Regions from separate parts of the Leifsonia sp. NPDC056665 genome, predicted to be linked through region 2. Evidence: predicted binding sites of a transcription regulator. Region 2 holds the regulator's gene; the other holds the start of a gene.
What was found. The regulator HspR, encoded in region 2, represses chaperone genes until heat shock. The targets are predictions, from matches to a motif close to AAGTTGAGTCNNNNNGACTCAACTT.

Region 1 (3,405 bases), on a different contig from region 2:
GCTGCGGGATGTGGCCGGTGAGGGTGAGCACGCCCGCGAAGAACAGCAGGGTGTCGCCGGGCAGGAAGAAACCCAGCAGCAGGCCGGTCTCGGCGAAGACGATCGCGCAGATGCCGAGCAGCGCCCACGGACCGGCGGCCTGGATGAGGCCCTGCGGGTCGAGGAGGCCGGTATGGACGAGGGCGCCGGCGGCGGCCAGTGCGTGGGGGGTCATGGGGTCCTTTCGTACAGCGAGATCAGCTCGCGATGCGTCGCGATCCGCGTGGTGGTCTCGTGGAAGCCGAGAGCGGTGAGGTCGGCGACGCCGTAGTCGTCGACGGAGCCGGGGGAGGCGGAGTACTCGATCAGCCACACCCGGTCGACGCCGTCGAACCGGCCGAGCGCGGCGGCCTGGCGCACACTGTACGCGCTGTCATGCCAGGAAATGGTTTTGACGGCCGGGAGGTCGAGGGCGACGTCCTTCGTGTCCGCGAAGCCGGCGGGGTAGGTGTGCTCGGCGAGGCGGGGGCGCTTGGACGGCTTGGTGGACTCGTCGAACACGACCGCGTCGCCGGGGCGGGCGTGCGCTCCGATCGCGGCCGAGACCTCCGCCCAGTCGCTCTGGTTCTTGGCGTAGGGCGTTCGCTCCGCCACATAGACCGGGACGCACAGCGCGAGCACGAGCACGCCCGCGACCACGCCCGCCCAGCGGCGCCACCGGAGGATGTCGTCGACACCGCACGCGATCAGGAGCGCCGCCGCCGGCGCGCAGAACGACACGTACCGGGCGGTGAAGTCGGGCACGACCGACTGCACGGCGATCAGGATGACCGGCGGCAGGAGCAGCCAGACCAGCGCGACGCCGACGAGGGACGGGGCCCGCGACTCCGTGAGGGCGAGGAACCGCTCCCCGCCGGCGCGCGCCGCCACCGCCCGCTGCCGGATCGCGACCGCCACGGCGAGCACGATGAGAGCCCAGGCCGCGATCCCGAGCGGCCAGGAGTCGCCGAACCACAGCCCGCTGAACAGGGTCTGCGGCGCGAGCTGCTGCACTGCGCCGAGGTAGGAGATCTGGTTGTGCTGGCCGATCGCGAGCACCAGCAGGGGAGCGACGGCCAGCACCGCCCCGCCGACCGCGATCAGCAGGCCGCGGACGGTGCGTCGCGGCGGGCGGCACACGGCGACGATCACACCGTGGACCACCACGAACAGGATCGTGTAGAGGAAGAAGTACGTCCCGAGCGCGAGCAGCACGCCGTAGCCGACGAACCACGCCGCCCGCGGGCGCTCGCGGTCGAGCGCGGCGACGAGCAGCACGGTCAGCCAGGCGACGATCGCCGCCGAGAACGCGAAGGAGCGCGCCTCCTCGCCCATGTAGGTGACCCGGGGGAGGATCGCGCAGACCAGGCCGGCGATGACCGCTGTGCGGGTGTTCCGAAGCCGCGCCGCCAGCAGCACGACGGCCGCCGTCGCGAGCCCGACCACGATCGCGCTCGGCAGCCGCACGGCGAACGGCGAGAACCCGAACAGGCCGCCCCAGAAGTGCAGACCGAGATAGTAGGTGCCGTGAACGGCGTCGACGTGTCCCAGCATCTGGAACAGCGACGGCAGCGGGCGCTGCGCGGACATGATGCTGGTGGCCTCGTCGCCCCACAGCGACGGGATGCCGGAGCCGATGGCGGAGAGCACGGTCGCGAGCACACCGAACAGCGCGGCGAGCACCGCGGGGCGGGTGAGGGGCGCGGCACTCCGGGTGGGGGCCGGCCGCAGCATCGTGACAGACAGGTCGGCACCGTCCTTTCGAATCAGCGTCTGCCCCCAGTCAATCCCACTCCTCCCAAGAAAAGTCCAAGACGGCAGTGAACGCGGAATAAAGACTTTCCCCGAACGTTGAACTTGAGTGCAACCAACTCAACTTTACGAACCAGGAGATCAGGTGCCCGAGAACTTCACCCCCGAGAGCGGCAGCGAGAACTCGTTCGACGAGTTCCTCTCGCGCTACCTCGCGGGCGAGCGCGCCCGCAGCGCGCGCTCCATCGACATCAGCCGGTTCCTCAGCCGGCGCACGCAGGAACTCCTCGCCGAGGCGGGCCGTTACGCGCTCGAGCACGGCCACCGCGAGCTCGACGCCCTGCACATCCTCCGCGTGATGGCCGGGCAGGAGCCCGCGTCCGATGCCATGCGCCGCATCGGCGTCGACCCGTCCGCGGTCGCCGACGCCGCCGAGCAGCGGCTCCCCGCCTCCGGCGAGCCCATCGACGCCGACGGCGCCGCGATCACGGCGTCCGCCCAGCGTGTGCTGTTCCACGCCTACCAGGTGGCCCGCGCCTCCGGTGCGACCTACATCGACCCCGAGCACCTCTTCTTCGCTCTTGTGATCGGGCAGGACGCGCCCGCCGGGCAGGTCCTCCAGGCCGCCGGCGTCACCCCCGACTCCCTCACGAACGCCATGCGGCAGTCCGCCACGGTCGGCGCGGGAGCCCAGGAGGCCGCAGAGGCGGCCGGCGACTCCGAGACCCCGATGCTCGACCAGTTCGGCACCGACCTGACCGCGCTCGCGCGCGACGGCAGGCTGGACCCGGTCATCGGCCGGCTCGACGAGATCGAGCAGACCGTCGAGATCCTCTCCCGCCGGACCAAGAACAACCCCGTCCTGGTCGGCGAGGCCGGCGTCGGCAAGACCGCGATCGTGGAGGGCCTGGCCCGCGCGATCATCGCCGGCGACGTCCCCGAGCAGCTGCTCGAGAAGAAGGTGGTCGCGCTCGACCTCGCCGGGATGGTCGCAGGCACCCGCTACCGCGGCGACTTCGAAGAGCGGCTCACGAAGCTCATGGACGAGATCAGCGCACGCAAGGACGAGCTGATCGTGTTCGTGGACGAGCTGCACACCGTGGTCGGCGCCGGAGGCTCCGGCGAGTCCGGCGGCATGGACGCGGGCAACATCCTCAAGCCCCGCCTGTCGCGCGGCGACCTCCACCTGGTGGGGGCGACCACGCTCAAGGAGTATCGCCGCATCGAGAAGGACCCGGCGCTGGAGCGCCGCTTCCAGCCGGTGATGGTGGGCGAGCCGGGCGTCGAGGACGCCGTGCTCATCCTGGACGGCCTGCGTTCCGCGTACGAGGAGCACCACGCCGTCACGTACACGCCGGAGGCGATCCGCGCGGCGGTGGAGCTGTCCAACCGCTACATCTCCGACCGGTTCCTGCCGGACAAGGCGATCGACCTGATCGACCAGGCCGGCGCCCGGCTGCGGCTGTCGCTCGGCAAGCGCGTCGACGCGTCCGAGCTGATGCAGCGCCTGGCGACCCTGGAGTCCGAGAAGAACTCCGCCGTCGCCGCCGAGCACTACGAGGAGGCGTCCCGCCTGCGCGACGAGATGGAGGCCGTGCAGCACGGGATCGACGAGCTCGGCACGGCCCCGCGCCA
Region 2 (3,405 bases):
CCACCCCGGCCTGACCGGCCGGACGATGAGCGCCAGGAGCGGCGGGATGCGTGTCCCGCCGCTCCTCGCGCCACGACACATGCAGACTTCGAAACAGACAGCGGGCCCCACGAGGGCACCGACCACGACAGCTCAGGCAGGAGAGGAGGCGCCGTGGCAAGCCAGGACTGGTTCGACAAGGACTTCTACAAGGTCCTAGGCGTCTCCAAGGACGTCAGCGAGGCGGACCTCAAGAAGACGTACCGCAAGCTCGCGCGCAAGTACCACCCGGACTCCAACCCGGGCGACCCGGCCGCCGAGGCCAAGTTCAAGGAGATCAGCGAGGCCCACTCGGTGCTCGCCGACCCCGAGCAGCGCAAGGAGTACGACCAGATCCGCGCGATGGGCACCGGGGCGCGGTTCACCGCCCCGGGTTCCAGCAGCCAGGGCGGCTTCGACGACGTCTTCGGCGGGATGTTCGGCGGCGGCCAGGGCGGCCAGCGCCAGTACTTTCCAGGAGGTGGGGCCTTCCAGCAGGGCGGCGGCCAGGGCGGCTTCGACGACGTCTTCGGCGGACTGTTCGGCAACGGCCGGTTCGGCACGACGAGCGGCGGCTACCGCGGTTACGGCGGCCCGACGCGAGGCAACGACGTGACCGCGCACACCACCATCGACTTCGTCACCGCCACCAAGGGCGAGACCATCAGCCTCCAGGCCGCGGACGGCAAGCCGTTCAAGGTCAAGATCCCCGCGGGCGTGGCCGACGGCCAGAAGATCAAGCTGCGCGGCAAGGGCCAGCCCAGCCCGGACGGCGGGGAGGCCGGCGACATCGTCCTCACCGTGGCCGTTCGCAAGCACCCCGTCTTCGAGCGCGACGGCCTGAACCTCCGCGTCACCGTGCCGGTCACCTTCGCGGAGGCCGCGCTCGGCGCGACCATCGAGGTGCCGACGCTCGGCGGCGAGCCGGTCAAGCTCCGTGTGGCCCCCGGCACCCCGAGCGGCCGCGTGCTGCGGGTGAAGGGCCGCGGCGTGCAGACCGCGAAGGGCACGGGCGACCTCCTCGCGGTCGTGCAGGTCGCAGTGCCGTCGCACCTGTCCAGTGACGCCAAGGAGGCTCTCGAGGCCTTCGCCGAGAAGCTTCCCGACGAGAACCCGCGAGAGGACATCCTGGCCAAGGCTCGGGGCTAGCCATGGATGAGAACACGCAGGTCTTCGTGATCTCGATCGCCGCCGAGCTGGCGGGGATGCACCCGCAGACGCTCCGGCAGTACGACCGGCTCGGGCTCGTGAGCCCCGGCCGCACGGCCGGCAAGTCGCGGCGCTACTCGATGCGCGACGTCGAGAAGCTCCGCGAGATCGCGCGCCTGGGCTCCGAGGGCGTCAGCCTGGAGGGCATCCGACGCATCCTGGAGCTGGAGGATCACGTGAACGCGCTGAGCGACCGCGTGCGCGACCTGGAGTCGGCGCTCGCCGACGAGCTGCTCAACCGGCCGGGCCGGCGCGTCTTCGCCGCCGGTTCGGAGGGCGAAGTCGTCTCCATGCGCGCAGGCACCCGCGTCCGCCGCAGCAACCAGATCGTCGTCTGGCGCCCCCTGGAGCGCTAGCGCCCAACGCCGAGGGGCACGTCGTTGTCACTTTTCCGGTCGGAAAGTGACAACAACGTGCCCCTCAGTCGTGTTCGCTAGTGCTTCGAAGCCGGGAGGACCTTCGTCCCCTCGATCTTCACCGCCTGGAGGGCGCGCGGGTCGAGCCCGAGCTGGCTCAGGATGGTCGGCGCGATCTGCGTCGTCTCGACCGGGGCGCCGATCCGCTGCGCGTGCTTCGCGCCGGGGGACGAGACCAGGATCGGGACGTTGCGGTCGTCGGCGCTCGCGCCGCCGTGCTCCGCGATCTTCGCAGTGCCACCCGTGTAGACGACGCCGGTCTGTGCGATCCCGAGCACATCCGGGATGCGTGCGTCGGAGGCCGCGGTGCCGAAGTACTTCGCCACTCCCGCGCCCGCGTAGATAGTCGTGAGCCCCGACGCCTGCACCGTGACCGGCGCCTTCGTGATGGTGTTGCCCGCCGCGGCGTGCGTCGCCAGGTACTGCTTGGCGAAGTCCGCTGCCGCCTGGGTGTGGTCGTTCAGCCAGAGCTGCATGATGTCGTCGTCCGTCGAGAACGCGACGAGGTCGCCTGCGGCCGGGTGGGCGGCCTTCCACGCGGCGTTCAGGCCGGCGATGATCGGGCCGTCGTCCACGCGCTTGAGGGCGGCCGGGTTCGTCGGGGACTGGCCGTGCTTGGCCGACAGGATGACCGTCGTGTCACCGGCGTGACCGGTCTTCTTCAGCTCGGAGGTGAACGCGCCCAGCGACGCGTCGACGTAGGCGAGCGCCTTCGTCAGCAGCGGGCCGGGGGTCGAGCCGTCGGCCAGGTAGCCGCCGGTGAGCCCGTCCGAGGTCGGCAGCTTCTGCGCGGTCGAGACCGTCTGGAAGTTCATGCCGAAGATCCCGGGCACCGGCTCGGCCTTCGTGCCCGAGTGGTCCTTGCCGTCGATCTCGTTGAGCACGGCCTGCACCTTGTAGCCGTCGTACTGCTGCGTGGCCAGGTTGTCCTGCGTCCAGTCACCGGTGAACGGCGCGGCCGCGTTGCTGTTGATCTCCGGCGTGAACAGGTCGTCGACGCCCGTGCCCGACGGGCCGTTGAGGATCTCATAGGCGGGGTGCTTGTCGCTCCACGCCGTGTGGAGGCCGGCCTGCTTGGCGACCTCGAAGATCGTGTTCACCTTGATGTACTGGTGCGGGTAGACCGGCTTGCAGGTGGCCGGGTCGACCGGGAGCTGCGCGGGGTCGAGCAGGCTGACAGGGGTGCCCGTCATCGACAGGATGCTGCCGGGGAGGCCGGCGAGACCCTGACCGGCGTCGATGCTCGCCTGGTTCTTGTCGGCGGCCTCCGTGAAGGCCACCTCCGCACCCGGCTTCACGCCGACGCAGTTCGTGGTGCCGGCCGGCAGGAGCGCATGGTTGTAGGTGTCGTCGTAGTAGACGCCCGTGGTGCCCGGGTTGCCGCCGGTGGCCTGGGCGACCATCCCGGGGAACGAGTCGGAGGGGACCGGGGTGGAGGCGTTCGTGTAGTCGGTGCCGTGGGCGGCAAGGGCGGCCATCGCGGACGCGGGGTGCGTGCGGACGTACCAGTCGAGGTCCTTCTGGTGGAGGCCGTCGACCGAGAGGAGGAGCACGTGCTTCACGTCGGCGCGGGCGCCGTGGCCCTGGCCTTCGTCGGCGAGGGAGGGCGCGGCGGTGACGCCGACGAGCAGCGCTCCACCGGCGATGGCGGCGCTCGCTGCGAGGACCCGGGGGCGTGCGGTCCGTCTGATGGGGGCCATCAGCATCCTTTCGAGAGGCCGCCCCCGAACGGGGGCGTTCAACCTCGTCGATCGTGGCCCGC

Region 1: the regulator HspR is predicted to act here: its motif matches at 1,873-1,897, upstream of ACFQ9V_RS15630 (ATP-dependent Clp protease ATP-binding subunit).

Annotation. Positions count from the first base shown of each region.
Region 1 is NZ_JBHTXK010000018.1:19,405-22,809, forward strand. Features, by position in the region: gene ACFQ9V_RS15620 (DedA family protein) at 1-214, opposite strand, end outside; gene ACFQ9V_RS15625 (glycosyltransferase family 39 protein) at 211-1,752, opposite strand; gene ACFQ9V_RS15630 (ATP-dependent Clp protease ATP-binding subunit) at 1,916-3,405, shown strand, end outside.
Region 2 is NZ_JBHTXK010000003.1:28,903-32,307, forward strand. Features, by position in the region: gene ACFQ9V_RS04460 (nucleotide exchange factor GrpE) at 1-14, shown strand, start outside; gene ACFQ9V_RS04465 (DnaJ C-terminal domain-containing protein) at 154-1,167, shown strand; gene ACFQ9V_RS04470 (heat shock protein transcriptional repressor HspR) at 1,170-1,583, shown strand; gene ACFQ9V_RS04475 (alkaline phosphatase family protein) at 1,661-3,343, opposite strand.